DNA from 4 places in the Cedecea sp. genome. Region 1 is predicted to be linked to each of the others. Evidence: predicted binding sites of a transcription regulator. Region 1 holds the regulator's gene; each other region holds the start of a gene.

Region 1 (7,528 bases):
TGGGCTTTGTCGGTGGTGAGCCGGGCGAGCTGGCTGAGCCAGTGCTGATGTTGCTGCTGCTGTTGGTGTTCCCCGGACAGCTTTTTCTCTTCCAGAGTGAGCGCCTGCAAACTTTCCGTAAGCTGCTGTTGCTGCTCTTCATTCAATAGTGCAACACCTGAAGCCTGAGCCAGCAGGTTTTCAAAGCGGCTTTTGATTTGCTTATGATTTTCAAACACTGCGGCGGAAACGGTGCCGTAAATCTCCGTGCCGGTCAGCTCTTCAAGCAGCGAGGCGCGGTCGTTGGCATCGGCGTTTAAAAAGGCGGCAAACTGCCCCTGGGAGAGCATCATCGAGCGGGTGAAGCGATCGTAGTCCAGCCCGGTCAGCGAGGCGACAATCTCAAGCTTGTCTTTAATTTTATCGGCGAGGATTTGGCCGTCGCTGATTTGGGCCAGCTCTACGCGCGGTGCCTGGAGGTTGCCGTTTGCCGCGTTACGGGCGCGGTTCTGGCTCCAGAACGCCCGGTAGCCAACGCCTTTGACTTCAAATTCGACTTCTGCCAGGCACTCTGCGGTGTCCCGGGTCATCAGGTCGTTTTGCGACTGCGAAACGGTGCTGAGGCGAGGCGTCTTGTGGTAAAGCGCCAGGCAAATAGCGTCCAATAGGGTAGTTTTTCCCGCGCCCGTCGGGCCGGTGATGGCAAACAGCCCGTTGCTGGCGAAAGGCTCCTGGGTGAAATCAATTTTCCACTCGCCTTTCAGGGAGTTGATGTTTTTTAACCGCAGGCTGAGGATCTTCATGCCTGGTCCTCCTGCTGGTGCAAATCTGAAAGGGTTTGGGCAAACAGCGTTCTTAGCCTGGCGGCGCGTTCCTCGCTGGTTCCTTCCTGACTCAGCCGCCGCTCAAAAACCTCTTCAACGCTTAACTCGCTCAGCGTCTCTTTATGCTGGCTGGCAATCACCCGTTCGCGCTGTTCGCGGCTGCGGCGAAGCAGGACGACTTCAACCGGTAAATCGTCGGTCAGCGCCTGTACCTGGCGCTGCATGTCGTGCAGATATTCATCGGTGGCGATTTCGATATCCAACCAGACTTTCGGTTCAGTCGGCGCGTTTCGCCACTGCTCAAGCTTCTGCTCAATTTCGCGCAGCGAGCCTTTGACGATGGCCAGTGGCTGGCTGATGGGGACCTCCAGCGGTTCGACGCTGGCCAGCGCAGCGCCGCTAAACTCGACGAGAAACACGCTTTTTGCTTTGCCGGTTTCGTCGAAGCTCAGCGGAATCGGCGAGCCGCTGTAGCGAATATGCTCGCTACCGCCGATTTTCTGTGCGCGATGAATATGCCCGAGCGCGATGTAGTCGGCGGGCGGGAAGTGCTGCGCCGGGAAAGCGTCCAGCGTGCCGATATAAATGTCGCGAACCGCGTCGGATTTCGTTACGCCAACGGTGGTCAGGTGCCCGGTGGCGACAATCGGCAGCGGTCTGTCACCTCGCAGGGCAACGGCAGCCTCATAGCAGTGCTGATAATGTTCGCTGATGGCTTCCATTAAGGAGCGCTGTTTTTCATGGCCGGACAGCCCGGCCTGGCTGCTTTGAATGTCGCGTGGGCGAAGGAACGGAATAGGGCACAGGATAGCGCCAGGCGTGCCGTCTTTTTGATTAAGGACCAGCGCCTGCTCGTCTTTTTGGTGGCGGGCGCTGGCAATCACCCGGGTATTCAGGCAGGCCAGCAGCTCGCGGGATTCGTTAAGTGTGGCAACGGAATCGTGGTTACCCGCCAGCACCACAAGCTGGCAGCCGGTGGCCTGCAGCTGTACCACAAAGCGGTTATACATTTCGCGGGCGTAGCTCGGCGGCGAGCCGGTATCAAAGATGTCCCCCGCGACAATAATCGCGTCCACCTGATGCTCAAGCGCGGCGTTTAGCAGCCAGTCGAGAAAGGCCTGGTGTTCAGACGCCCGGCTTTTGGTATAGAAGTTTTGGCCGAGGTGCCAGTCTGATGTGTGGAGAATGCGCATAACCTGTCCCATGGCAAAGAGGCGAATGACCGATTATAAGCTATTGAGTCAGAAGCGTAACCGTCAGCAAAAATCTGTGGCTGTCATAATTCAAAAAGGTGAAATATCTGGCCGTAATCTTTTTCATAAATCTGTCACAAATCTGACGCATACTGGCGCACAATTAATAAGAGATGGTCTCTTTTCAACAGGGTAAATCATGGCGAGACGCATTTTAGTCGTAGAAGATGAAGCTCCGATTCGTGAAATGGTGAGCTTTGTGCTCGAGCAAAATGGCTTCCAGTCGGTAGAGGCGGAAGATTATGACAGCGCGGTTAACCTGCTGATTGAACCTTTCCCCGATCTGATCCTGCTGGACTGGATGCTGCCAGGCGGCTCCGGGATCCAGTTCATCAAGCACCTTAAGCGCGAAGCATTGACCCGCGAGATCCCGGTGATGATGTTAACCGCGCGTGGCGAAGAAGAAGATCGCGTCCGCGGTCTTGAGGTCGGTGCCGATGACTACATCACCAAGCCGTTTTCGCCAAAGGAGCTGGTTGCGCGTATTAAAGCGGTAATGCGCCGTATTTCACCGATGGCGGTGGAAGAGGTGATAGAGATGCAGGGCCTCAGCCTTGACCCGTCCTCACACCGCGTGATGACCGGTGAAGAGCCGCTCGACATGGGGCCAACCGAATTTAAGCTGTTACACTTCTTTATGACTCACCCGGAGCGCGTTTACAGCCGTGAACAGCTACTTAATAACGTGTGGGGGACTAACGTTTACGTTGAGGACCGTACCGTAGACGTGCATATTCGCCGCCTGCGCAAAGCTTTGGAAACAAGTGGTCATGACAAAATGGTGCAAACAGTTCGCGGCACGGGTTATCGTTTTTCAACCCGTTTTTAAGATGCTTACAGGAGCGTGACGCGTGCTGGAACGGCTGTCATGGAAAAGGCTGGTACTGGAGCTCATGCTCTGTTGTTTACCGGCGGCTATTCTCGGATTGATTTTTGGCCATCTGCCGTGGTTTCTACTGGCGGCAGTGACTTCCCTGTTGAGCTGGCATTTCTGGAACTTGCTCCGTCTCTCCTGGTGGCTATGGGTTGATCGCAGCATGACGCCTCCTCCGGGGAGCGGGAGCTGGGAACCGCTGCTTTACGGGCTGCACCAGATGCAGTTGCGCAATAAAAAACGCCGTAAAGAGTTAGGTAATCTGATCAAACGTTTTCGCAGTGGAGCGGAATCCCTGCCCGACGCGGTGGTGTTGACCACCGAAGAAGGCACCATTTTTTGGTGTAACGGCCTGGCTCAGCAGCTGCTTGGCCTGCGCTGGCCGGATGATAATGGCCAAAATATCCTCAACCTCCTGCGCTACCCTGAATTCACGCAATACGTCGCAAAGCAGCAGTTTACTCGCCCGCTTACGCTGGTATTGAACAGCGGGCGCCACCTTGAATTTCGCGTTATGCCTTATGCCGACGGGCAGTGGCTGATGGTCGCGCGGGATGTTACCCAGATGCACCAGCTTGAAGGGGCCAGACGAAACTTCTTTGCCAACGTCAGTCATGAATTGCGTACCCCGCTAACCGTATTGCAGGGGTATCTGGAAATGATGCAGGATCAGGCGCTGGAAGGGCCGCTCAAGGATAAGGCGTTGCATACCATGCGTGAACAAACGTCACGTATGGAAGGGCTGGTCAAACAGTTGCTAACCTTGTCGAGAATTGAAGCGGCACCGGCGATTTCAATGAACGAGAAAATCGACGTCCCGCTTATGCTGCGGGTCGTTGAGCGCGAAGCGCAGACGCTAAGCCAGCAAAAGCATACGCTCACTTTTAACGTTGAGTCAGGGCTACAGGTTTACGGTAATGAAGAGCAACTGCGCAGCGCCATTTCCAACCTGGTCTACAACGCTGTAAACCATACGCCTGCAGGAACGCATATCACCGTTACCTGGAGGCGTTTGCCTCACGGCGCGGCGTTTAGCGTTAAAGATACCGGGACCGGGATTTCTGCCGAGCATATTCCGCGCCTGACCGAGCGTTTCTACCGGGTGGACAAAGCCCGCTCGCGCCAAACGGGAGGAAGCGGGCTTGGGCTGGCAATTGTGAAACATGCTCTCAGCCATCATGATGCGCGACTGGACATTGAAAGCCAGCCGGGGCAGGGGGCAACGTTCTCATTTATCCTCCCTGAGCGATTAATTGCCCATGATGCTGCGGTGGCGGCACATTAATTTGCCCCTGCCGTCAATTTCACTTTCCACAGGCCAGTTTTCTGGCCTTTTTTGTTTGTATTTCCACCACTCGTTAAGTGCTGAATATCGAATTGATGCTTTTTTGTCCGAATGATAAGCCATAACAAAAGCGCATAATCAACTTTATTCACTGGTTATCCGTATTTTAAAAGGATATCTTTCTGGTTTCCCGATCCCTTCTTGCCTTCAAACGCTATAAGCGTTTTAATTGCCCCCTGTTATTACCAGACCGACTGAAATTGCGTGGTAATTCGACTAACTATTCTTCGCCACCGATCTGGAGAAGCATATTCCGCTGTCGTTACCGGTAATAACCGCGTTTTTACCGAATGTTGATTGGAACAACTGACGGTGAAAAATTTGAATTTTTTCAACACCACACATCCACAGGCTGCATTATTTTATGACCTATCATTTAAAATCTCGTGACATCATCGCATTGGGCTTTATGACCTTTGCGCTGTTTGTGGGCGCGGGCAATATTATTTTTCCCCCTATGGTTGGCTTACAGGCTGGCGAACACGTCTGGACGGCGGCGCTTGGCTTCCTGGTGACCGCGGTCGGTCTACCCGTTCTGACTATCGTGGCGATCGCGCGCGTGGGCGGCGGCATTGATAGCCTCAGCTCGCCGATTGGCCGCCGCGCCGGTATCTTGCTGGCGACCGTTTGCTATCTGGCCGTTGGGCCGCTGTTTGCCACGCCGCGTACCACCACCGTCTCCTTTGAAGTGGGAATTGCCCCGCTGACCGGTATGGGTGATATGCCGCTGTTTATCTATAGCCTGGTGTACTTCGCGTTGGTGATTGGTATCTCTCTTTATCCTGGCAAGCTGCTGGATACCGTAGGCCACGTACTGGCGCCGGTGAAAATCATCGCGCTGCTGATCCTGTCTGCCGGCGCGCTCCTGTGGCCAGCCGGTGGCCTGAGCACGGCGACCGAGGCTTACCAGAATGCAGCCTTCTCTAACGGGTTTGTTAACGGCTACCTGACGATGGATACCCTGGCTTCGCTGGTGTTCGGTATTGTTATCGTTAACGCCGCACGCTCTCGCGGCGTGACGGAGTCTCGCCTGCTGACCCGCTACACTATCTGGGCTGGCCTGATTGCCGGTATTGGCCTGACGATTATCTACCTGGCGCTGTTCCATCTCGGTTCCGACAGTGCGAACCTGGTCAGCCAGAATGCAAACGGCGCGGCTATTCTGCATGCTTATGTGGCCCACACCTTTGGCGGTGCCGGTAGCTTCTTCCTCGCGGCGCTGATTTTCCTGGCCTGCCTGGTGACCGCAGTTGGCCTGACCTGCGCCTGTGCGGAGTTCTTTAGCCAGTATCTGCCGCTCTCTTATCGCTCTCTGGTGTTTATCCTCGGCCTGTTCTCGATGGTGGTGTCCAACCTGGGCCTGAGCCATCTGATTCAGATTTCTATCCCGGTGCTGACGGCAATCTACCCGCCTTGTATCGCACTGGTGGTGCTGAGCTTTACCCGCCCGTGGTGGCATAATTCCACCCGCGTTATTGCGCCGGCGATGCTGATAAGCCTGCTGTTTGGTATTATTGATGGCATCAAGGCTTCGGCAATTAGCGATATGCTGCCAGCTTGGGCCGCGCATCTGCCGCTGGCCGATCAGGGGCTGGCCTGGCTGCTGCCTACCGTGGCAATGATAGTTATTACCGCTGTCTGGGATCGTGCAGCAGGGCGCCAGGTTACCTCCGCCGCCCACTAACGTGTTGATTGCTATGTAACCACGGAGTCGCTCTCCGTGGTTTTTTTATTGTAAAGCGTGGTACTGGATTAATGGAAAACACCAACAAGCTCAAGCGCGGTTTGAGCACCCGGCACATTCGATTTATGGCGCTGGGGTCGGCGATTGGCACTGGACTGTTTTACGGGTCGGCGGACGCCATTAAGATGGCGGGGCCAAGCGTGCTGCTGGCGTATATTATCGGCGGCGTGGCGGCCTATATCATCATGCGTGCGCTGGGCGAAATGTCGGTGCACAACCCGGCTGCCAGCTCGTTTTCCCGTTATGCCCAGGACAACCTTGGGCCGCTGGCCGGCTACATTACCGGCTGGACATACTGCTTCGAGATTTTGATTGTCGCCATTGCCGACGTGACCGCGTTCGGGATTTATATGAGCGTCTGGTTCCCAGCGGTGCCACATTGGGTGTGGGTGTTGAGCGTGGTGCTGATCATCTGTGCCATTAACCTGATGAGCGTTAAGGTGTTCGGCGAGCTGGAGTTCTGGTTCTCCTTCTTCAAGGTTGCCACCATTATCATCATGATTATTGCCGGGATCGGCATTATTGTCTGGGGCATTGGTAACGGTGGTCAGGCGACCGGTATCCATAATCTATGGAGCAACGGCGGCTTCTTCAGCAACGGCTGGCTCGGTATGATTATGTCGCTGCAAATGGTGATGTTTGCCTACGGTGGGATTGAGATTATCGGCATCACCGCGGGGGAAGCGAAAGATCCGCAGAAGTCCATTCCACGCGCCATCAACTCCGTACCGCTGCGTATTTTGGTGTTCTATGTGGGGACACTGTTTGTCATCATGTCTATCTATCCTTGGAACCACGTGGGCACCGAAGGCAGCCCGTTTGTGATGACGTTCCAGCATATGGGCATCACTGCGGCGGCCGGTATTCTGAACTTTGTGGTTATCACCGCTTCTCTCTCGGCAATTAACAGCGATGTGTTCGGCGTAGGCCGTATGTTGCATGGTATGGCTGAGCAGGGCAGCGCGCCTAAGGTGTTTGCTAAAACCTCTCGCAATGGGATTCCGTGGGTCACGGTCGTCGTGATGGCCTGTGCGCTGCTGCTGGCGGTTTACCTTAACTACATCATGCCGGAAAACGTCTTCCTGGTGATTGCGTCGCTGGCGACCTTTGCCACCGTGTGGGTGTGGATAATGATCCTGCTGTCGCAGATTGCCTTCCGTCGCCGCCTGTCGCCGGAAGAGGCGAAAGCGCTGAAGTTCCCTGTTCCCGGCGGCGTTATCACGACAGTGATTGGCCTGGTGTTCCTCGTGTTTATCATTGCGCTGATTGGCTACCACCCGGAAACCCGCATTTCACTGTACGTGGGTTGCGGCTGGATTGCGCTGCTGCTTATCGGCTGGATTGTTAAGCGCCGGGTTAACGCGCAGTAGTTGCCAGTTTAGTCGCGGAACGTTGCTTCTGATTTTTACCCTCACCCTAACCCTCTCCCTGAAAGGGAGAGGGGATAAATAGCGCTATCCTCTCTCTCGTTTTTCCCCGTCGCCCCTTTGGGGAGAGGGCCGGGGGGAG
Region 2 (7,528 bases), on a different contig from region 1:
GTAGCGTTGACGTTGGCACCTGGATCGCTGGCGTAGGCTACCGCTTCTAATATCCCTTCTGGGATATAAATAAAAAATCCGCCCATATGGCGGATTTTTTTTATCTGTCATTCACGACAACTTACCGTGTCCTGGTCTCAAAAATATCCGTCTGCAGGTGAGTATAGTCCACTTTCTTCAGATTGAAGTTAGTGATGTAAGCCGGTCCGGCATTTTGCTCGGAAATGAATTTGTATTTCGGCATCAATTCTTTCGCCTGAATCCCCGTCCATGCAGAGAAGAAGTTCAGAAAATCATTGGCGCTACGGCGAGCTTTGATAAGTCTGTGCCTGGTGTCGTCGCTCGACAGCACCATAAACGGTACCTGAAAGTTCTGCTGGAACTTATCGTCATGCGCCAGGTACTGGACGTCAGTGCCGCGTTCCTTAAATGCCAGCCCGTGGTCGGAGAAATAGACCAGCGAGAACGTGTTGCCGGTATTTTGCAGCTGCAGATAAAGCTGTTTAAGCAGATCGTCGGTTTGCGTCATGCTGTAGAGGTAGCAGGAGGTTTCTTTCGACTGCACAAAGTCTTTGTATTTTCCCTGAGTACGATCGCAGGCCTGAGGATGGGATCCCATCAGATGCAGGACTATCAGCTGAGGCGTCTTGCGCTGCGTAGCAAAAACCTGAGCCGTCATTTTTAACAGGGCTTCATCACGGGTGTTTTTATCCGCTTCAAAATCACCGCTTTTCAGGAATTGCACCTCGTCGGCGCGTTTTGCGATACTGGCAATGGCGGTGTCGTACTCGCCGATTTGACCCTGGTTTGAGAACCACCAGGTCTGGAAGCCAGCGCGGTTTGCCAGCGTCACAAAGTTATCCTGGTACTGGGGTTTCCCGTCCACTACGCGATTAAGCGTCAGACCCAGAGATTTTTGCGTTGAGCCACTGGCTGAGATGTAATCCATAAACAGATTACCTTTCACCTGGCTTGCAAACGGCGTGTTATCCCAGTGGCCGCCAAATGCACCCAGCGCGTCACGACGGGCGCTTTCGCCAATCACGACCACATACGTATGGTATTTGGGCTGAACAGAAACCACGTTCCAGGAGTCTTTCTGCTGAGAAAGCTCCTTCATGCGGGTCTGCTCTTCAATGACTTCCTGATTATTGACCACGACATCTTTGACAAAGCGTACCACCGGGTAGCCCGTGTCTTTAAATTTAAACACGCCGCCGTAGACGAGGTTGGTGACCGGCGTGACGAAATAACAGACCACGCTGACGGCCAGGCATAAGCTATCGAAATGACGCCACGGGCGTTTTTCTTCGCGCCTGCGGCGCAGCGCCATCATGCCTAGCGCGAGAATAAAGAGGGAAACCACGTAGCTGTACCACGGGAAGATAGTCATTATCTCCGTGGATTCTTCAAAGTTGGTTGAGTGCAGCGCAAGTAACGTATTGAAGTTTGGTGAACCGTAAGCCTGGCTAAAAGGGAAGTACATCGCGGCGACGACGCTGCAAAGCACCAGCAACGTTTTCTGTATACGAGGCGCCGTACGCCACAGTAATAAAAGCACGCAGCTAAAGGCGACCGCGTAGAGCAGGCTGAATTCATAGCCGAGAGCAAAGTTAATCAGCAGTGACTGAAGAAAATAAAAACCCGTCCACGGATTCAGAGCGATTCCGCGAGCAGTCAGGGTATCTTTAACCGTTACATTCATCTTTATTATGGTCTTGCAAAACGCCATGCGGTGACCCTGGCGATAAGGGTAGAGCCTGCCTGACAGACGGAAACGAAGGGGAATAGCACCGCATCTACGAGCCGCTTCATGTACAGGGCTGCAAGAAGATAGAGCCGTAAGATAAGAAGATCAACTGATAACAGACAGCTGTTTTGCGAGACGGATTGCAAATCCGACAAATGATGGGGTTAACGCTCGGCTAAAGTAGCCATTAACGGGGATTTTACAGGGAGAATGTGACAAAAGAATGACCGCTAGCCAATTACGCTAACCGGAGTCGCCAGGCGGCGGATGCCTGGCGTTATTGGGTTTTTTCTTCTTTCTGCTGGGGTTTGCCTGAAACCCAATCACAAATCATGTTCAGCAGCATTAAGCGTACCTGGAAGGGGGAATGTGTAAACACGTTGATGCACCTCTTAAATTCGTTCATAGCGTCCTCCTGTTAGCCATACGATCGTTTTTCCATAAACAGATCTGACTGCATTACATACAGGTATAGCACAGGCTATATTTTATAGCCATGGCTATTTCGTTAATTTTTTGTGGATGAGCGATGGTGGTTTACAATGAAGCCTTCCGTCGTCAGATGACGACGCCGCGCCACTGGAAGAGGAAGCACTATGAGCCGTCGGGCAGGGCAAAAGAACAGCGAAAAAGTGACGCCATTACCGAATATTGAAGAGCATGTTGAAGGCTTCAGGCAGGTACGTGAAGCACACCGTCGTGAGTTAATTGATGATTATGTTGAGCTGATTTCCGATCTGATTAATGAGGTTGGCGAGGTTCGCCAGGTTGATATGGCTGCTCGCCTGGGCGTTTCCCAGCCCACGGTGGCGAAGATGCTGAAGCGTCTGGCGTCCGTTGGCCTGATTGAGCAAATTCCGTGGCGGGGGGTCTTTTTAACGCCGGAAGGTGAAAAGCTGGCGCAGCAAAGCCGCGAGCGCCATCAAATCGTTGAAAACTTCTTTCTCGCGCTGGGCATCAGCCCGGAGACCGCGCGCATTGATGCCGAAGGCGTAGAGCACCACGTCAGCGAAGAAACGCTGGACGCTTTTCGTAAATTCAGCGCAGAGCGGGGTATCGGCTAAACATGCTGCTGCGTCTTGTGCAGCCGTTCCTGCGCGATCGTTTCCTGCATTTATTGCTGCTTATCGGCGTTGCCCTGAGCCTGGCGGTACCGTTCCGCCCGGCTTTGTGGCCTGCCGCGATTGACTGGCATACCATCATTACGCTGACCGGGCTGATGATGTTGACCAAGGGCGTTGAGCTGAGCGGGTATTTCGACGTGCTGGGACGAAAGATGGTGGCGCGTTTTGCCAACGAGCGCCAGCTGGCGCTGTTCATGGTGGCCGCGGCGGCGTTGCTGTCTACCTTCCTGACCAATGATGTCGCGCTGTTTATCATCGTTCCGCTGACCATTACGCTGAAAAAACTCTGCTCTGTTCCGGCAAGCCGACTGATTATCTTTGAGGCGCTGGCGGTCAACGCTGGCTCTTTGTTAACGCCTATCGGCAACCCGCAAAACATCCTGCTGTGGGGCCACTCGGGCCTCTCGTTTGGAGCATTTACCTGGCAGATGACGCCGCTGGCGCTGGCGATGACCGCCAGCCTGCTGGTACTGGCGTGGTTTTGCTTTAAGCCCAAACCGCTACACTACGGTGGCGAAGCTAATGAAAGCCGCTGGCAGCCGAAGCTTGTATGGTGCTGCCTGGCGTTCTACATCGTGTTTATTCTTGCGCTTGAGCTAAAGCTTGAGCTTTGGGGGCTGGGGCTGATTGCGCTTGGGTTCCTGATGCTGGCGCGAAGAGTATTGCTCAGCATCGACTGGAGCCTGCTGCTGGTGTTTATGGTGATGTTTATTGACGTGCATCTCATCACTCAGCTTCCAGCGCTTCAGCATTCGCTTCAGGGCGTGGCTCAGCTTTCTTCAGGCGGGCTATTTAGCCTTGGCGTCTTGCTCTCACAGTTTATCAGCAACGTTCCGGCCACCATTTTACTGCTGAACTATGTTCCTGCCTCGCTGCTGCTGTGCTTTGCGGTCAATATCGGCGGCTTTGGCCTGTTGCCCGGCTCGCTGGCTAACCTAATTGCCCTTCGCATGGCAAACGATCGCCGCATCTGGTGGCGTTTCCACCTCTATTCTCTGCCGATGCTGCTCTGGGCGGCGCTCATTGGCTACGGTTTTTTACGCGTCTTTTCCTTCGGATAACTCCCTTTTGTCAATTTTTCCAGGCGAAATGTAAAGCTAGCTCCTAAGTTTACTTAACGGTAAAACTGAATTGGCGCGCATGACGCGTATCGGGGCCTATGGCAGACAACAATGAGCGTTCGGAAAAGGCCGAAGCACAGCAGGAAAATAACGAGACGGCGAGCAAACGTCCCGGCAAAAAACCGCTGATTATTCTGGGCGTTGTGGTGGTTATCATGGTGATTGTCGCGGTCGTGTGGTGGCTTCTAACCCGCAATGAAGAGACCACAGACGATGCCTTTACCGACGGTAATGCCGTCACTATCGCACCCAAAGCGGCGGGATATGTCACCGAATTACGCGTCAATGATAACCAGCGGGTTAAGCAAGGGGATTTGTTGGTGGTTATCGATCCCCGGGATGCCAAAGCTCAGTTCGACCAGGCGCAGGCGCAGGTCGGGCTTGCGCAATCCCAGCTGCACCAGGCTCAGGCCCAGTTGGACCTGGCGAAAGTGCAGTATCCCGCCCAGCGTGACCAGGCCGCTGCGCAGGTTGCTAAAGCAGAAGCTGACCTGGCTAACGCCCGCGCAGAGTATAAACGCCAGCGCGGCGTCGACCCCCGTGCAACCTCTCAGCAGAATATTGACTCCGCGAATGCGCAACTGCGCTCGGCGGAGGCCGGGGCGGCTAATGCCCGGGCCCAGCTGGAAGTGGCTAATCAGGTGAAACTGCAAATTCGTGCTCAGGAAACCAACGTCGAAGCCCGAGTCCGGCAGGTTGAGCAGGCCAAAGCCCAGCTTGAAACCGCTGAATTGAATCTCTCTTATACCGAAGTCCGCGCTCCGTTCGATGGCTTCGTTACGCTGCGCAACGTCCAGCTTGGTTCGCTGGTGCAGGCGGGGACGGCGCTGTTTTCTCTGGTTTCGACGGACGTGTGGGTGACGGCAAACTTTAAAGAATCCCAGCTTGAACGCATGAAGCCGGGGAATAAGGTGCAAATCAGCGTTGATGCCTACCCGAACCTGAAGCTGGAAGGCCATATCGACAGTATTCAGCAGGGCAGCGGCTCGCGGTTCTCCGCGTTTCCGGCGGAAAACGCTACCGGCAACTTCGTTAAAATCGTGCAGCGTGTTCCGGTAAAGATCGTGGTTGATAAAGGGCTGGATGCCGAACATCCGCTGCCGCTTGGTCTGTCGGTTGAGCCGAAGGTGACCGTAGAATGAGCGATGTGGCCGAACAGCATCATGAAAACTGGAAGCCAGCCAGCAATCCTTGGGCGGTCGCTATCGTCGTGACGCTGGCGGTGTTTATGGAGATCCTCGACACCACCATTGTGAACGTTGCGCTGCCCCATGTTGCCGGTTCGCTCTCCTCAAGCTATGACGAATCAACCTGGGTTTTGACCTCGTATCTGGTGGCAAACGGTATTGTGCTGCCCATCTCCGCTTTTCTCAGCCGCCTGTTTGGGCGCAAGCAGTTTTTCCTGATCTGCATTGTGATGTTCACCATATGCTCATTTCTTTGCGGTATCGCAACCGAGCTATGGGAAATCATTCTGTTCCGCGTATTGCAGGGATTTTTCGGTGGCGGACTTCAGCCTACGCAGCAATCGGTACTGCTCGACTACTTTAAACCGGAAGATCGCGGTAAAGCGTTCGGTCTGTCGTCGATTGCGATTATCGTTGCGCCGGTCCTCGGCCCCACTCTGGGAGGCTGGATCACCGACAACTACTCCTGGCGGTGGGTGTTCTTTATTAATATTCCGGTAGGTATTGTCACGGTGCTGGCGATTTACCAACTGCTGGAAGACCCGCCGTGGGAAAGTAAGGCGAAAGAAAAGCTGAGCGTTGACTGGACCGGGATCGGGCTTATCGCGCTCGGCCTTGGCTGCTTACAGGTGATGTTGGATCGGGGGGAAGATGACGACTGGTTCTCCTCTGGCTTTATTCGCACCTTCGCCGTGCTGACGCTTGTCGGTATCATCGGCGCAATTTTCTGGCTGATTTATGCCAAAAAGCCGGTGGTGGATCTGCACTGTATGAAAGACCGGAACTTTGCCGTTTCCAGCCTGTTGATGGCCGGTATGGCGATGATCCTTTACGGCAGTTCGGTGGTCATTCCACAGCTTGCGCAGCAGGATTTAGGCTATACCGCCACCTGGTCCGGGCTGGTTTTATCGCCGGGAGCCGTACTTATTGTTCTGACCATACCGTTGGTGATTAAGCTGATGCCGGTGGTGCAAACGCGCTGGATCATCGCCTTTGGCTTTAGCTGCCTTGCGGCCTCGTTCTTTTGGTCCCGCACGCTTACGCCGAACGTCGACTTCGAAACGCTGGTACTGTTCCGCAGCGCGCAATCTTTCGGGCTCGGGTTCCTGTTTGTACCGCTGACGACCATCGCGTTTGTCACCATTCCCCGCAGGCTGAACGCTGATGCGGCCGCATTGTTTACCATGTTCCGCAACGTGGCCGGCTCAATAGGCATTTCCCTCTCTACTGCAGCGATCACCGAGCGCGCGCAAACGCACAGCGCCAATCTCAGCAGCCATATGACGCCGTTTAATGAGTCATTCCAGCTGGCTATTCGTCAGGGAGCCGAAGCGGTTCGCAACTTTACCCATCAGGTCGGTGACCCGATAAATATTGCAACCGGGCAGCTTTATAAGACGATGATCGAGCAGTCGCGTTTTCTTGCTTATATCGATGTCTTTACCTTGCTTAGCCTGGTGGCGCTGCTATTGATTCCATTTTGTTTATTGCTTTCGCCAGTGAAGAGCGAAGGTCAGGCGGGAGCGCATTGATATGCTAAAAAGAGTGATGCTAAGTGCGTTAGCGCTGCTGGTGGCGGGCTGCGCCGTGGGGCCGGATTACCAGGCTGCGAAGCCGCAAACACCGGCAGGTTTTAATGAAACGCGGCGGGCTTCGGCGGATGAGGTGTCCAGGATACAAACCGGTGCTATTAACCCTCGCTGGTGGCGTAATTTTAATTCTCCACAGCTTGATAGCCTGATTGAACGAGCCATTGCCGACAACCTCACGCTACAGCAGGCCGTGCTGCGTATTGCCGGCGCCAGGGAACAAATTACCCAGGCGGGTGGGGCGTTTTATCCGAGCGTAAACGGGAGCCTGAGCGCCACTCGCCAGCAGCTCGGGCTGGAAGGAGAGCTAAAGTCTCACGACGTTTATGACAAGCTGGACACTGTTGACCCGCAGTTGAGCGGCGCGCTGGGGGCGCTAACCAAACCGATTAATCTTTATCAGGGGAGCTTTGACGCTTCCTGGGAGCTGGATCTGTGGGGGAAAGCACGGCGCCAGGTTGAAACGGCTCAGGCCCGGCAGCAAGCAGCGATTGAGCAGCGCAACGACGCCCTTGTTTCTCTGGAGGCCGAAGTGGCGAGAGTATGGCTCCAGCTTCGCGGCGCACAAAGCGTTGTGCAAACAATGCAAACCCAAATTGATACCGCCAGGCAAAGTCTTGAGCTGACGCAAAGCCGCCAGCGTAGTGGGTTATCGCAGCAGATGGATGTTGAGAATGCCCGTGCCCAGTTGAGCACGTTGCAGGCGAAGCTCCCGCAGTATCAGGCGCAGGAGCGGCAGGCAATGAACGGCCTGGCG
Region 3 (7,528 bases), on a different contig from region 1:
TCGACACGCCTTCGACGAAGCTCAGGGATTTACCGGGAACAGCCGTTCGCTCCCCGCGCGCGATGGCGGGAGAGAAGGTGGAGTTTTCAGACATAATATTTTCCGTATTACTCCGGCGGTAACGCCCGCCGGAAAACAGGGGATATCAGGGTGATAAACCACTTCACGCTGGGCAACAAAACCTTCTGTTATGACGGGCTTCCCTGCCGCCGCACTGTACGGGGCTTTAGCCCTTCAGCACCTGGGACAGAATGGCCAGCGCTTTGGTGAACTGAGCATCAGGAATGGTCAGAGGATAAAGGAAGCGGATCACGTTGCCGTAGACGCCGCAGCTCAGCAGCAGCAGCCCTTGTTCCTGAGCCTTCAGTTGGACCTCGCGGGTAAATTCCGGCGAAGGTTTCCCGGTCTGCGGATCGTTAAACTCCACCGCCACCATCGAGCCCTGCCCGCGCACGTCAACAATGGCCGGGCAGCTTTGGCGCGCCTGATTCAGGACTTCTTTCAGGTGTTCACCAAGCTGGGTGGCACGCTTGCACAGCTGCTCTTCTTTGATCACATCCAGCACCGCATGAGCCGCCGCAACCGCCAGCGGGTTACCCGCATAAGTACCGCCCAGGCCACCCGGCGCAGGTGCATCCATCACTTCAGCGCGACCCACAACGCCGGACAGCGGGAAACCACCGGCCAGGCTTTTCGCCATCGTCATCAGGTCGGCCTTAACGTCGTAATACTCCATGGCGAACAGCTTGCCGGTGCGCGCGAAGCCGGTCTGCACTTCATCGGCAATCAGCAGAATGCCGTGGGTGTCGCACAGCTTGCGCAGCGCCTGCATGAATTCAGGTGGCGCAACGTTGAAGCCGCCTTCGCCCTGGATCGGCTCCAGCACGATGGCCGCAACCTGATCGGCGGCGATATCCGCTTTAAAGATACGATCGAGGCTTTTCAGCGCATCTTCAGTGGTGACGCCGTGCGCGGCATTGGGGTAAACCGCGTGGTAAACGGAGCCTGGGAATGGGCCGAAACCGATTTTGTAAGGAGCCACTTTGCCGGTCAGCGCCATGGTCATAAAGGTACGGCCGTGGAAGCCGCCTCCGAAGGTAATCAGGCCAGGACGTTTGGTGTAGGCACGAGCAATTTTTACAGCATTCTCAACGGCTTCTGCACCGGTAGTAAAGAACGCGGTTTTGGCCGGGCCGGCGATGGGCGCCAGATCGTTGATGCGCTCTGCCAGCGAAACGTAGCTTTCATAAGGGACAATCTGGTAGGCGGTATGAGTAAAAGCCTGTAGCTGCTTTTCTACCGCGGCAATCACTTTTGGATGACGATGGCCGGTGTTCAGCACCGCAATCCCGGCGGCAAAATCGATAACCTCGTTGCCTTCCACATCCCACAGGGTGGCGTTCTCAGCCTTCTCTGCAAAGTAGCTACACATCACGCCCACGCCGCGCGGCGTGGCCTGTAAACGACGCTGATTCAGCTCTGCACTTTTCACCTTGGTCTCTCCTGTTATGCCAGTCACTTTATCGCAACAAATCAGAAACAATGTCGTTTATTTACACAGGTATTGGCCCTATAATCGAGTACCAATTCAGAATATCTGAGGGATCCAATTGCGAGATTTAGTGGGTGATTTGATTCTTGTCAGGCTGCAGGAAGAGACCGATATTCTTCTGCATAAGCGCCTTTACAACGCGCTACGCCGCTCTATTCTGGATGGTTCATTGCCGCCCCATGGCCGCCTGCCCGCCTCTCGCGACTTAGCCAGCGAACTTAACATTTCACGCAACACGGTTTTAACAGTTTACGAACAGCTGATGACCGAAGGCTATGTTGCCTCCCGCCAGGGCAGCGGAACATTTGTTGAAAAAACGCTGCCGGATCGCTTCACCTCAGCAGGCAACATTGGTGAAGGCGGCGCGGCGTCCGTCAGTGAGGCTTCGATTTCCCGCCGTGGCCAGTATCTTCTGTCGCAAGTTAGCGCCAGCCCGCGCCAGTGGGGGGCCTTTATTCCCGGCGTCCCGGACGTGAATGCCTTCCCCCACCCGCTATTCAGCAAGATCCAGGCACGCATCAGCCGCCGCCCTAAACCAGAGCGCCTCAGCTATAGCTGCAACGGCGGCACGCCGGAACTGCAGCACGCGTTAGTCGACTATCTGCGCGTTTCACGCGGCGTAAACTGTCAGGTCGACCAAATTCTTATTACCGAAGGGATCCACCAGGCTATCGATCTGGTGACCCGGATGCTGTGCGACAGGGGCGATCTGGCGTGGATCGAAGAGCCTTCTTACTGGGGAATTCGCCACGTGCTGACGATGAATGACGTGCGGCTCACGCCGCTAACCGTCGACGCGAACGGCCTCTGCCCGCCGGAGACGGTCAGCGAAGCGCCGCGCTTGATCTTCGTCACGCCCTCTCATCAATACCCGCTGGGCGCGGTGATGAGCCTGGAGCGCCGCCAGCGCCTGCTGGCCCTTGCCCGCCAGCACGGAAGCTGGATTATTGAAGATGATTACGACAGCGAATTTCGCTTCTCGGGCCAGCCGATCCCCGCTCTACAGGGGCTGGTCGCCGAAGCGCCGGTGGTTTACATCGGTACCTTCAGCAAAACGCTTTATCCGGGGCTCAGGCTCGGCTATGTGGTGCTGCCGCGCCCGCTGGTAAATGACCTGAAAACGGCGCATGCGGAGCTGTATCGCGGTGGCCACTCGCTTATCCAGCAGGCGCTGGCGGAATTTATTACCGCCGGGCACTATTCGGCCCATATTCGTCGTATGCGCCTGCTGTATGGCCGCCGCCGCGCCTTCCTGACCGAGCTTATCTCCCGCCACTGCGGGCCACAGGCGCTGTCTGACTTCAGCGACAACGCCGGCCTGCACCTGATTTTGAATCTGCCGGATGAGGCCGATGATGTGGCGATTGCGCAGCGCGCCAACGCCCGCAATATTCTGGTGCGGCCGCTGTCGCGTTACTACCTGACCGAGCAGCGCAAGAAGGGGTTATTGATGGGTTTTGCCAGCCTGCCGGAGAGCGAAATGGAGGCGGCGTTTGCCGTGCTGTTGGAATGTATGCCGGAGGCTAAAAAGCAAAACGCCCCAGCATAAAGTGGGGCGTTAGCGTTTCTGACAAAGAGGGGCGTTCTCGGTGCGCGGTACGGTATCGGCGTTAGGCTTCGATAGCGGCGCGCAGTTTTTTCATCGCGTTCTTTTCAAGCTGACGAACGCGCTCGGCGGACACGCCATAGCGGTCTGCAAGTTCCTGCAGCGTGCTCTTGTTGTCTTCATCTAACCAGCGCGCGCGGATAATCTGCTGGCTACGTTCGTCCAGGCCCTGCATCGCATCGCTCAGCTTGTCCGCGGCGTGAGATTCCCAGTTATCATCCTCAATGCCGTCGGCAAAGTTAGAGGATTTATCCTGCAGGAACAGCACCGGCGCCATTGGCTGACCGTCTGAGTCGTCGTCGTTCGACATGTCGAATGTCATATCCTGCGCCGCCATGCGTGATTCCATCTCAAGCACGTCTTTGCTGGACACGCCAAGCTCGTTGGCCACCATCTCGACTTCATCCTGATTGAACCAACCCAGACGCTGCTTGGTTTTACGCAGGTTAAAGAACAGCTTACGCTGTGCTTTGGTGGTGGCGACTTTCACAATACGCCAGTTACGCAGCACGTATTCATGAATTTCAGCCTTGATCCAGTGCACCGCAAAGGAGACCAGGCGAACACCCACTTCCGGGTTGAAACGGCGTACTGCTTTCATCAGGCCAATGTTGCCTTCCTGGATAAGGTCTGCCTGCGGCAGGCCGTAACCGGAATAGTTACGTGCAACATGAACAACAAAGCGCAGGTGAGACAGGATCAGCTTTTTCGCTGCTTCCAGACTGCCCTGGTAATGCAGCTTTTCAGCCAGCTCCTTCTCTTCCTCAGCCGTTAACATCGGCCAGGCGTTCGCAGCCCGGATATACGACTCCAGGTTACCAACAGGGGCTAAAGCTAAATTTTGCATTTCTTTGGTCATTCAAACCCTCTCTTAGAGACTTACGTACAGGCTGCCATTCTACTGACTTATGGCACACCGACAACACGTCAGGGGCCAAACCGTACCATTCACTGTACTCTCAGACAGTGATGTTATCCACAAGTTCAATGTAAAGCTGTGAATAGATTACACACAAAGTGTGACGGTTATTGCAGCATGGCAGGGGGCATAGCGCTATAAAATACATCCCCTGCTGACGACGTTATCGTAGCAGGGAATGATTATATCAAAAACTTTTTACTCCGGCGTAAAGCGGCGTAAATGTTGAACAGTGGCAAGCCAGGCTGCCAGCCAGCCGATCATCGAAGAAACCAGCAGCAGCAGCAGACATTCGTCAAAGCCCAGACCGCTGATATCAAACTTAGTCCCGAACACCTGCGCCACGTCCGTCACCGCCGAAGACAGACGCATCACCAGAATTTCAGACAGAATAAGCGACAGGAACGCACCGCTGAACCCGAGTAACGCGCCGCCATAGAGGAACGGCCGCAGAATAAAACCGTCGGTCGCACCAATCAGTTTTTGCACGTTGATGGTATCGCGGCGGGCAAAGATGCTCAGACGCACCGAGTTACCAATAACGAGGAATACCGCGGCAACCATCAGGATGCCAATCATCGCCGCCACGCGCCCGACCAGCCCGGTCAGCGCCGCGAGACGGGCAAACCAGCTGTCATCCATGCGCACTTCATCGACGCCATGAATCTTCGCCACGCGGTCACGCAGCGTATTCAGGTGGTCCGTGCTCTGGAAATCCAGTTTCGGATTCACCACCGCCACTGCGGGCAACGGGTTTTCTTCCAGCATATCCAGCGCGCCGCCAAAGCCCGACCAGTTACGAAACTCGCCCAGCGCTTCTTCGCGGGAGAGGTAGTTAACTTTATCAACGCCCTCCTCAGCCTGAATAGCGCCCACCACCTGCTGAGCGGCGTTGTCGTCCAGCGCCTTATCGAGATAAACGGTAATTTGCGGCGATGGATAATATTGGGTCGCCGCCTGGTTCACGTTCTTGTAGACCATATAGCAGACGCTAGGCAGCGTCAGGGAAATGGCAATCACCATCACCGTCAGGAAAGTCGCCAGCGGCTTGCTTTTCAGATCCTGAAGCGCCCCTTCCCAGGCATAGCGGAACTGCTCATTCACGCCACCTTTCAGGGATTTGCTTTTGGACTGCGGCCCTTTGCCACGTTTTTTCACTGAACGGCCAAGATCACCTAACTTGTTCAGTTGGTTGATTTTATCCAGCTTGTTACTGAAGCGCTTGATATGGTTGAGCGCACTGTGTTTATTCACCTGTCAGGCCTCCATGCAAATGGCCATCGCTGAGGGTCAACATTCGGTAATTGCGACGCGAGATAAGCCCCATGTCGTGGGTAGCCATCAGCACCGTCACGCCCACGCGGTTAAACTCTTCGAACAGACGAAGAATACCTTCCGACAGCGCATCATCAAGGTTACCGGTCGGCTCATCCGCCAATAGCACAGCAGGTTTATTCACTACGGCGCGAGCGATGCCCACGCGCTGCTGTTCACCACCGGAGAGTTGGATAGGAAAGTTCTTCGCTTTGTCCAGCAGGCCGACCTTATCTAATGCCGCAGACACGCGGCGGCGAATATCTTCGCCGCTGGCACCCGCGATGATCAGCGGGATGGCCACGTTGTCGTACACGGTTCTGTCCATTAACAGATGGTGATCCTGAAAGATCATCCCAATCTGACGACGCAGGAACGGTACTTCACGGCTCTTCAGGCGGCTAATGTCATGCCCGCTGAAAAAGATCTTCCCATCGCTGGGCCGCTCGATACCGCAGATAAGCTTGAGCAGAGTACTCTTCCCTGCGCCAGAATGGCCGGTCAGAAAGGCCATCTCGCCCGGTTGCATATGGAAGGTGACTCCCTGCAACGCTTGTCTCCCACCGAGATAGGCTTTACTGACGTGTTCAAAGCGAATCATTGTTAATCCTCTCGGGCAAAAAGTGCCTCTATAAAGTCGCCCGCATTAAACGGTCGTAAATCAGAAATTTGTTCGCCGACGCCAATGTAGCGAATCGGAATGCCGAACTGGTCTGCCACAGAGAAGATTACGCCACCCTTGGCGGTACCATCCAGTTTGGTCAGGGTGATGCCCGTCAGCCCCACCGCTTCGTGGAACAGTTTAGCCTGGCTTATCGCATTCTGACCGGTGCTGGCGTCGAGGGTGAGCATAACCTCATGCGGGGCATCCTCGTCCAGCTTTTTCATAACCCTGACAATTTTCTTCAATTCTTCCATCAGGTGCGATTTATTCTGCAAACGCCCTGCGGTATCGGCGATTAACACATCAATATTACGTGCCTTCGCCGCCTGGATAGCATCGAAGATAACCGAGGCAGAATCCGCGCCGGTATGCTGGGCCACAACAGGAATATTGTTGCGCTGGCCCCAAACCTGAAGCTGCTCAACCGCCGCCGCACGGAAGGTATCGCCTGCCGCCAGCATCACGGATTTACCCTGCTGCTCAAACTGACGCGCCAGTTTGCCGATGGTGGTGGTTTTACCCACGCCGTTCACGCCAACCATCAGGATAACAAACGGCGTTTTGCCTTCAATATTCAGCGGCTCATCCACTTTAGCGAGGATCTCGCTCATCTCTTCTTTCAGCAGGCCATACAATGCTTCCGCATCACGAAGCTGCTTACGGCTTGCGCCTTCGGTCAGATTGGTGATGATTTTACGCGTGGTTTCCACCCCAACGTCGGCAATCAGCAGCTGCTCTTCCAGCTCTTCAAACAGATCATCATCGATTTTCTTGCCGCGGAACAGACTGATAAATCCGGAACCGAGATTTTGTTTAGTTTTGACCAGGCTGCGCTTCAGGCGAGCAAAGAAGCCTTCTTTGGTCGGTTTTTCCTGCTCTTGCAGCGCGGCAACCGGAGCAGCCTCTTCGACAGCCTCTTCTTCCGGTTCGTCATCAAGGACTGCTTCCGCAACGGCTTCATCTTCAACGGCAGCTTCGTGTGCGAACAGTGCTTCTGCTTCAGCCACTTCTTCGTTGACGATCTCGTCCTGCTCGGCCTGCCATTCGTCCGGCTGCTCTGCGCTTTCGGCTACTTCTTCCGGCAGCGGCAGCGTTTCGTGCTCAACGGCGGCAGCCGGCTGTTCGACGGCTTCAGGCTCTTCAATCAGCTCGGGCTCAACAGCGGCTTCCGGCTCGATAACGGCAACGGGCTCTTGCTCAACGACAGGCTCAGGTTCAATAACCGCAACGGGCTCTGGATCGGCCACAACCTCGGGCTCAACGACCCCTTCCGGTTCAGGAATAATCTCCGGCTCGGCAACCAGCGCTTTTTCTTCCGCGGCTTCTACAAGCTGGGCGTTAACCTCCACGACCTGCGCAGCAAACTTATCGGACTCCTCCAATGAGTGCTCACTAACTGAATCCTGCGATTCCTGCTCGGCAGCCTGAGGCTGTTGAGGTTCATCCTGTGTGGGAGCCTGTTCAGTAACCGGT
Region 4 (7,528 bases), on a different contig from region 1:
TGGCGAGCCAGCTGCACGAAAGCTTCCGAAGAGTTAACGATATGGCACGGCACGCTACCCGGCGACAGGTCGAAGTTCTGCTGTAAAAACGCCTGATGCATGTCATCGAGATGGTCAAAGGCGACTGCCGGCGCTTTCAGCAGCGCCGAACGCGTGACGCCGTTCGGGAAATAGCGCTCGGCAAAATCTTTCGACCCAACGAACAGGTAGTCCAGCGCTCCCAGGCGATCAACCAGACAGCTCGGGAGCGGCTGAGGCTGAATGGAAACCGCGCCGACCACTTCGCCGCGACGGAGGCGTTCCTGGGTCCGGGTTTCATCTTCAACCTGAAGGTTCAGGCGAATAGGGGAGTCGGCTAACACCGGAGCCAGGGCAGGCAGCAGCCACGTTGCCAGGCTATCGGCGTTGACGGCCAGAGACAGCAGCAGCGGCGTGGAGCCGGTTTGCTCGTCGCCCAGCCACTCTTCTTCCAGCAGCTCGACCTGGCGTAAAAGCGCCAGCAGCTTTTGGCCCTGTTCGGTGGGACGAGGCGGGACGGTACGCACCAACAATGGCTGGCCGAACATCGTTTCCAGTTGCTTAATACGTTGTGATACCGCCGACTGAGTAATGCACAGCTTCTGCGCCGCGCGCTCAAATCCTCGTTCACGAATTACCGCATCAAGCGCCTGCAGCGTTCTGTAGTCCGGGCGTTTCATTGTTGTTCATTTGCTCCCTGTTTCGTCGTGCAGTCACTATGACATAAATTTGCCGTTGATTCAGACCAAATCGGCAAACATCCATTACGTTCGAACGTGATGACGTCGGCATTGCCGCAATCCCGGGGACATTTTTCCGACGCATGCTCTATAATGCGCGTCAGTTTCCACATCACAGGCATAAAATTATGACGCAGGATGAACTGAAAAAAGCAGTCGGATGGGCAGCACTCCAGTACGTGCAGCCGGGCACCATTGTGGGCGTAGGCACCGGCTCAACCGCCGCACACTTCATTGATGCTCTGGGGACGATTAAGCACCAGATTGAAGGCGCGGTGTCCAGCTCTGATGCCTCTACCGCGAAACTGAAAAGCCTTGGGATTACCGTTTTCGATCTCAACGAGGTGGACTCATTAGGCGTTTATGTTGACGGTGCCGATGAGATTAACAACCAGATGCAGATGATCAAAGGCGGTGGTGCCGCGCTGACCCGTGAGAAAATTATCGCCTCCGTTGCAGAGACGTTTGTTTGCATCGCGGACTCGTCCAAGCAGGTCGATATTCTTGGTAACTTCCCGCTGCCGGTTGAGGTTATCCCGATGGCGCGCAGCGCCGTAGCGCGTGAGCTGGTGAAGCTGGGCGGCCGCCCGGAATATCGCCAGGGCGTGGTAACGGATAACGGCAACATTATCCTTGATGTGCATGGCCTGAGCATCATGGAGCCGATTAAGCTGGAAAATACCATCAACGGTATTCCAGGCGTAGTGACCGTTGGTCTGTTTGCGAACCGCGGGGCTGACGTGGCGCTGATCGGTACTACAGATGGTGTGAAAACCATCGTGAAATGATCTGACCGGGGCGCATTCCGCGCCCCAAAAATCCGTATAAAAAATGACAAATTATTTTAACGGCATATTTGGTGACATATATCACATTTTTGTAACAGTCCTATGATTCATTCCTGGTTATTCCTCCCTCCCAGCATTTTATTCTGACACCTGCCGTCTTATTCCCTCCTGACGAGACGGCGACGCAATCGTTCATATTGCCCCAAACGTAGATTTTGATATTTTGACAGAAGGGTAACTTATAGGCGGTGGCGCATCACCGCCCAGAAACGCACACAACAGCACTGAAATAGGGTCGGGGAAATGGCAAAAGTATCACTGGATAAAGACAGAATTAAATTCCTGCTTGTCGAAGGCGTACACCAAAAAGCGGTGGATAATCTTCGCGCGGCGGGATACACCAACATTGAATTCCATAAAGGCGCGCTGGATTCCGAAGCGCTCAAAGAGTCGATCCGTGATGCTCACTTCATTGGCCTGCGTTCCCGCACCCATTTGACCGAAGAGATCTTTGCCGCAGCCGAGAAGCTGGTGGCGGTTGGCTGTTTCTGCATTGGCACAAACCAGGTTGACCTGGATGCCGCCGCGAAGCGTGGGATCCCGGTGTTCAACGCCCCGTTCTCTAACACCCGTTCCGTTGCTGAGCTGGTGATTGGTGAACTGCTGCTGCTGCTGCGGGGTATTCCGGAGGCTAACGCCAAAGCGCACCGCGGCGTGTGGAACAAGCTGGCCGTGGGTTCTTACGAGGCTCGTGGTAAAAAGCTGGGCATTATCGGTTACGGCCATATCGGCACGCAGCTGGGGATTCTGGCCGAATCACTGGGGATGCACGTCTTCTTCTACGACATCGAAAACAAGCTACCGCTCGGCAATGCAACCCAGGTTCAGCATCTCTCCGACCTGCTGAATATGAGCGATGTTGTTAGCCTGCACGTGCCGGAAAACGCCTCAACGAAGAACATGATTGGCGCTAACGAACTGGCCCTGATGAAGCCGGGTTCGCTGCTGATCAACGCCTCTCGCGGCACGGTGGTGGATATTCCTGCTCTGTGCGGCGCGCTTTCCAGCAAACATCTGTCCGGTGCAGCAATTGACGTATTCCCGACCGAACCGGCCACTAACAGCGATCCGTTTAACTCGCCGCTGTGTGAGTTTGACAACGTGATCCTGACGCCACACATCGGTGGTTCAACTCAGGAAGCACAGGAAAACATCGGTCTGGAAGTGGCGGGCAAGCTGGCGAAGTACTCTGACAACGGCTCTACGCTGTCCGCGGTTAACTTCCCTGAAGTTTCTCTACCGCTGCACGGTGGAACGACCAGCCGTCTGCTGCATATTCATGAGAACCGCCCGGGGATCCTAACCGCGCTTAACCAGATCTTTGCCGAACAGGGTATCAACATTGCCGCCCAGTTCCTGCAGACTACGCCGCACATGGGTTACGTGGTTATTGATATTGATGCGTCGGAAGACGTTGCGGAGAAAGCGCTGAAATCAATGAAAGCAATTCCGGGCACCATCCGCGCCCGCCTGCTGTACTGATAGACCCGGTTGCCTCTTCCTCTGAGGGGGAAGGGGCACTACCACTGCCAGAGGCGCGACGGCGTGACCACAGCAGGTAAGGGAATATCCCACTGTTCAACCGGCAATATATCTACCTGCTGGCAATCATGCGCCAGGCCAACGGGGTAAAGGCCGTGCTGCTGCCAGTGCTGTAGCGTTCTGTCGTAGAACCCGCCACCCATCCCCAAACGTTGCCCGTTTGCATCAAAGGCAACCAGCGGCGCGATCAGTACATCCAGCTTATTCAGCGGCAACACGTCGCGAACGTCCAGCTTAGGTTCAAGAATTTTCAGGCGATTCGTCACCAGGTTACTCTGCGGCGTATAGCGCAAAAACAGCAGGTTGCCGGTGCTAAAAGGGTGAAGAACCGGAAGATAAACCTCTTTTCCCGCCTGCCACAATGCCTTAATCAGCGGCGTGGTATTGAGCTCGCCGTCGAAGGAAAGAAAGAGTGCTACGGTTTGCGCGTGAATAACCGGCTCAAACGCCAGCATGCGTTCAGCTGCCTGTACGGCAAAGATTTCTTGTTCAGCGGGAGTGAGCGACCGGCGTCGTTGCCGGATGGTCTGGCGAATGTCCTGACGAAGCGTTGAAACTAACGGGGTATGCGTCATGATGGCCGGGTAGTAAAGAGGGAATCTCCGAGATGCCGCCGCAGGCTGTAACCCTTGAACCCTTGGTTCAAGGTGAGTGTGTCGTCATGGTCTTAAGGCTTCTCGGACGGACCGAGCATGCTCACCGACCGCGGAGCGCCACACTCTTGTGGTATGAAATATCGGCTCAGGGGACTGGCCCGCTTGCAAACATCTCAGAGAAATTTTGTCTTCGAAGTTACTCTACCATAGTCAACTGCGAAGTGTTATTCAAACTTTGTCCCCGGTCGGTCTGCAACGCGACCCTGTTCAAGCAAGGCTTGCTCAATGGTCTGCTGTAGCATCCGAATACGCTCTTCCATATTGGCGGCGTAGTCACGGGTTTTCGACTTTTCCTGAGCCAGTTCGTAGCAAATGTTCAGTGCTGCGATGAATACCAACTGCTCGGTATTTGTGACTCTAGTGCGAACTTTTAAATCTTGCAACCGCTGATTCAGCTCTTCCGCAGCCTGATTCAGCGCATCCTGTTGTTCAGGCGGACAATTCACGCGCAATGAACGACCGAAAATTTGAATATCGACTGGTTGTGCAGACATGCCACCTTCCTGCTGTTTACTCGCCTGCCTTAACGCTACCGGTCCAGGTAACGGAAGGGGCGCCACTATAGCCATCCCGATATCAAGATACAAGCCCTTTTCTGGTATCTGCGGGGGTCCTGGTGGTAGCATAACACACACTATTCCTGCCAACGATGACGAATGCGCATGTCTATACAGAACGCAATGCCTGGCTACGATGCAGTAGGCCAACTTTTGAACCAACAGGGTGTGGGTCTGACGCCTGCAGAAATGCACGGCTTAATCAGCGGCATGCTGTGCGGTGGTAACAAAGACAGCAGTTGGCAAACGCTGCTGCACGACCTGACCAACGAAGGCCTGGCTTTTAGCCAGAACCTTGCCGATACGCTGCGCCAGATGCACGGTGCGACGGGGGATGCGCTGGAAGACGAAGGCTTTTTATTCCAGCTCTATTTACCGGAAGGTGACGATGTTTCGGTCTTTGATCGCGCCGACGCGCTCTCTGGTTGGGTAAACCATTTCCTGCTGGGGCTGGGTGTCACGCAGAGTAAACTGGATAAAGTCACCGGTGAAACCGGTGAAGCGATTGACGATCTGCGTAACATCGCCCAACTGGGTTATGACGAAGATGAAGACCAGGAAGAGCTGGAGATGTCGCTGGAAGAAATTATCGAGTATGTGCGCGTTGCCGCTTTGCTGTGCCACGACACCTTTACTCGCGCGGTGCCGACGGCTCCCGAGGTACGCAAGCCAACGCTCCACTAACGATAAAAATGTCAGGAGGTGTGATGAATCAGCAGGCATTTCTCCGTCGCCGTCAGGCGCTACTGGCTAAGATGGTGCCGGGCAGCGCTGCGCTTATTTTTGCGGCCCCCGAAGTTATCCGCAATGCGGACAGCGAATACGCTTATCGACAGAGTAGCGATTTTTGGTACTTTACCGGCTTCAATGAGTCGGAAGCGGTGCTGGTGCTCATTAAAAGCGATACCTCGCATAATCACAGTGTGCTGTTTAACCGCGTGCGGGATAAGAGCGCTGAGATCTGGTCTGGTCGTCGACTGGGCCAGGAGGCTGCGCCACAGAAACTGGGCGTGGACCGTGCACTGGCTTTTACGGAAATCGGCGAACAGCTACACCTCCTGTTAAACGGTCTGGATGTGGTTTACCACGCTCAGGGCGAGTACGAATACGCGGATAGCATCGTTTTTGCCGCGCTGGACAAGCTGCGCCGTGGTTCGCGTCAAAACCTGGCCGCGCCAGCAACGCTGACGGACTGGCGCCCGACGGTGCACGAACTGCGCCTCTTCAAATCAGAAGAGGAAATTGCAGTTATGCGCCGCGCCGGGGAAATCACCGCGCTGGCGCATACTCGTGCCATGCAGGCCTGCCGCCCGGGAATGTTTGAATATCAGCTCGAAGGTGAAATTCATCACGAATTTACTCGTCACGGTGCGCGTTATCCTTCGTACACCACCATCGTCGGCGGCGGTGAAAACGGTTGTATTCTGCATTACACCGAAAACGAAAGTGAGCTGCGCGACGGCGATCTGGTGCTGATTGACGCCGGGTGTGAATACCAAAGCTATGCCGGAGACATCACGCGTACCTTCCCGGTGAACGGGAAATTCAGCCCGGCCCAGCGTGAGATTTACGACATCGTCCTGGAGTCCCTCGAAACCTCGCTAAAACTCTACCGCCCAGGCACCTCCATGCAGGAAGTCACGGCGGAAGTCGTACGCATCATGGTTAAGGGGCTGGTGAAACTCGGCATTCTGAAAGGCGAGGTCGATCATCTGATAGCCAATAACGCCCACCGTGCCTTCTTCATGCATGGCCTGAGCCACTGGCTGGGGTTGGACGTTCACGACGTTGGTTTCTATGGCCCGGACAAGTCGCGTGTGCTGGAGCCGGGTATGGTCATAACCGTTGAGCCGGGGCTTTATATCGCGCCGGATGCGGACGTGCCCGCGCAGTACCGTGGCATTGGCATCCGCATTGAGGACGACATCGTTATCACCAACGATGGCAATGAAAATCTGACCGCCAGCGTGGTGAAATCCGCAGACGATATTGAAGCGCTGATGGCTGCGGCGCGTCAGCAATGAGCGTAATCATTGTTGGCGGCGGGATGGCGGGGGCAACGCTGGCGCTGGCTATCTCAACGCTCACTCGCGGTAAGCTGCCGGTTAGCCTGATTGAAGCCGTAGCGCCTGATTCCACCGCGCATCCGGGGTTTGATGCTCGCGCAATTGCGTTAGCAAAAGGCACCTGCCAACAGCTTGACCGCATTGGTATCTGGCCTGCTATTGCCGACTGTGCAACGGCGATTAAAACCGTGCACGTTAGCGATCGGGGCCACGCTGGGTTTGTCACGCTCGAAGCTGAAGATTATAAGATTGATGCGCTCGGGCATGTGGTGGAGCTGCATGACATCGGGCTGCGCCTGTTTGGCCTGCTGCGTAAGGCGCCGGGCGTAACGCTGCACTGTCCGCAGCGTGTGGCGTCTTTCTCCCGGAATGAACATCGCGTAAACGTTGTGCTGGATAACGGCGTCGAGCTGCAGGGTAACGTGCTGGTCGCGGCGGATGGCACTAGCTCTAAGCTTGCCGCGCAGTGCGGCGTTACCTGGCAGCCGCAGAGCTACCAGCAAATCGCCGTGATTGCCAACGTCACCACCTCCGAGCCCCATCATGGCCGGGCGTTTGAGCGTTTTACCGGGCACGGGCCGATTGCCATGTTGCCGATGTCCGACGGGCGCTGCTCGCTGGTCTGGTGCCACGCGCTGGACGCCCGTGAGGAAGTTGAAAGCTGGAGTGAAGCCGAGTTTTGCCAACAGCTTCAGCGAGCCTTTGGCTGGCGGCTGGGGCGAATTACCCATGCAGGTATTCGACATCACTATCCGCTGGCGCTGCAGCAGGCTTCGCAGACCGTATCCCATCGCCTGGCGCTGGTCGGTAATGCCGCGCAAACGCTGCATCCGATAGCCGGACAGGGGTTCAATCTTGGCTTGCGCGACGTTATGTCTTTGGCTGAAGGGCTGGCAGAGGCGCATGCCACAGGTACAGATGTCGGCAGTTTCCCGGTGCTGGCTGCTTATCAGCAGCGCCGGGCCGCAGATAAAGCGGCAACTATCGGCGTCACTGACGGGTTGGTTCAGCTGTTTGCCAACCGTTGGGCACCGCTGGTGGCGGGCCGTAACCTTGGCCTGATGGCGATGGAACATTTTACCCCGGCACGAGACGTGCTGG

Evidence for each region. Region 1 encodes PhoB, which activates phosphate uptake and scavenging genes when phosphate is short. Its sites were predicted from a motif close to CTGTCATAAAACTGNCNNAT; they were not measured.
Region 2: a site for PhoB is predicted at 1,961-1,980, ahead of VGM55_RS09910 (phosphoethanolamine transferase). Genes of this name have one in related genera too.
Region 3: a site for PhoB is predicted at 4,049-4,068, ahead of rpoH (RNA polymerase sigma factor RpoH). Genes of this name have one in related genera too.
Region 4: a site for PhoB is predicted at 1,625-1,644, ahead of serA (phosphoglycerate dehydrogenase). Genes of this name have one in related genera too.

What each region holds. Positions count from the first base shown of each region.
Region 1 covers NZ_DASYBS010000050.1:2,704-10,231, forward strand. The annotation lists gene sbcC (exonuclease subunit SbcC) at 1-782, opposite strand, end outside; gene sbcD (exonuclease subunit SbcD) at 779-1,996, opposite strand; gene VGM55_RS07685 (hypothetical protein) at 2,022-2,192, shown strand; gene phoB (phosphate response regulator transcription factor PhoB) at 2,196-2,885, shown strand; gene phoR (phosphate regulon sensor histidine kinase PhoR) at 2,908-4,215, shown strand; gene VGM55_RS07700 (hypothetical protein) at 4,212-4,367, opposite strand; gene brnQ (branched-chain amino acid transporter carrier protein BrnQ) at 4,640-5,959, shown strand; gene proY (proline-specific permease ProY) at 6,031-7,389, shown strand.
Region 2 covers NZ_DASYBS010000061.1:26,980-34,507, reverse strand. The annotation lists gene ompX (outer membrane protein OmpX) at 1-50, shown strand, start outside; gene VGM55_RS09910 (phosphoethanolamine transferase) at 122-1,705, opposite strand; gene mntS (manganase accumulation protein MntS) at 2,028-2,156, opposite strand; gene mntR (manganese-binding transcriptional regulator MntR) at 2,347-2,814, shown strand; gene VGM55_RS09895 (SLC13 family permease) at 2,817-3,935, shown strand; gene VGM55_RS09890 (HlyD family secretion protein) at 4,034-5,137, shown strand; gene VGM55_RS09885 (DHA2 family efflux MFS transporter permease subunit) at 5,134-6,714, shown strand; gene VGM55_RS09880 (efflux transporter outer membrane subunit) at 6,716-7,528, shown strand, end outside.
Region 3 covers NZ_DASYBS010000014.1:30,614-38,141, reverse strand. The annotation lists gene VGM55_RS02045 (aromatic amino acid transport family protein) at 1-94, opposite strand, end outside; gene VGM55_RS02040 (4-aminobutyrate--2-oxoglutarate transaminase) at 227-1,492, opposite strand; gene VGM55_RS02035 (PLP-dependent aminotransferase family protein) at 1,611-3,101, shown strand; gene rpoH (RNA polymerase sigma factor RpoH) at 3,163-4,017, opposite strand; gene ftsX (permease-like cell division protein FtsX) at 4,276-5,331, opposite strand; gene ftsE (cell division ATP-binding protein FtsE) at 5,324-5,992, opposite strand; gene ftsY (signal recognition particle-docking protein FtsY) at 5,995-7,528, opposite strand, start outside.
Region 4 covers NZ_DASYBS010000029.1:48,533-56,060, forward strand. The annotation lists gene argP (DNA-binding transcriptional regulator ArgP) at 1-698, opposite strand, end outside; gene rpiA (ribose-5-phosphate isomerase RpiA) at 887-1,546, shown strand; gene serA (phosphoglycerate dehydrogenase) at 1,850-3,088, shown strand; gene VGM55_RS04795 (5-formyltetrahydrofolate cyclo-ligase) at 3,127-3,723, opposite strand; RNA gene ssrS (6S RNA) at 3,744-3,927, opposite strand; gene zapA (cell division protein ZapA) at 3,969-4,298, opposite strand; gene VGM55_RS04810 (YecA family protein) at 4,467-5,045, shown strand; gene pepP (Xaa-Pro aminopeptidase) at 5,069-6,385, shown strand; gene ubiH (2-octaprenyl-6-methoxyphenyl hydroxylase) at 6,382-7,528, shown strand, end outside.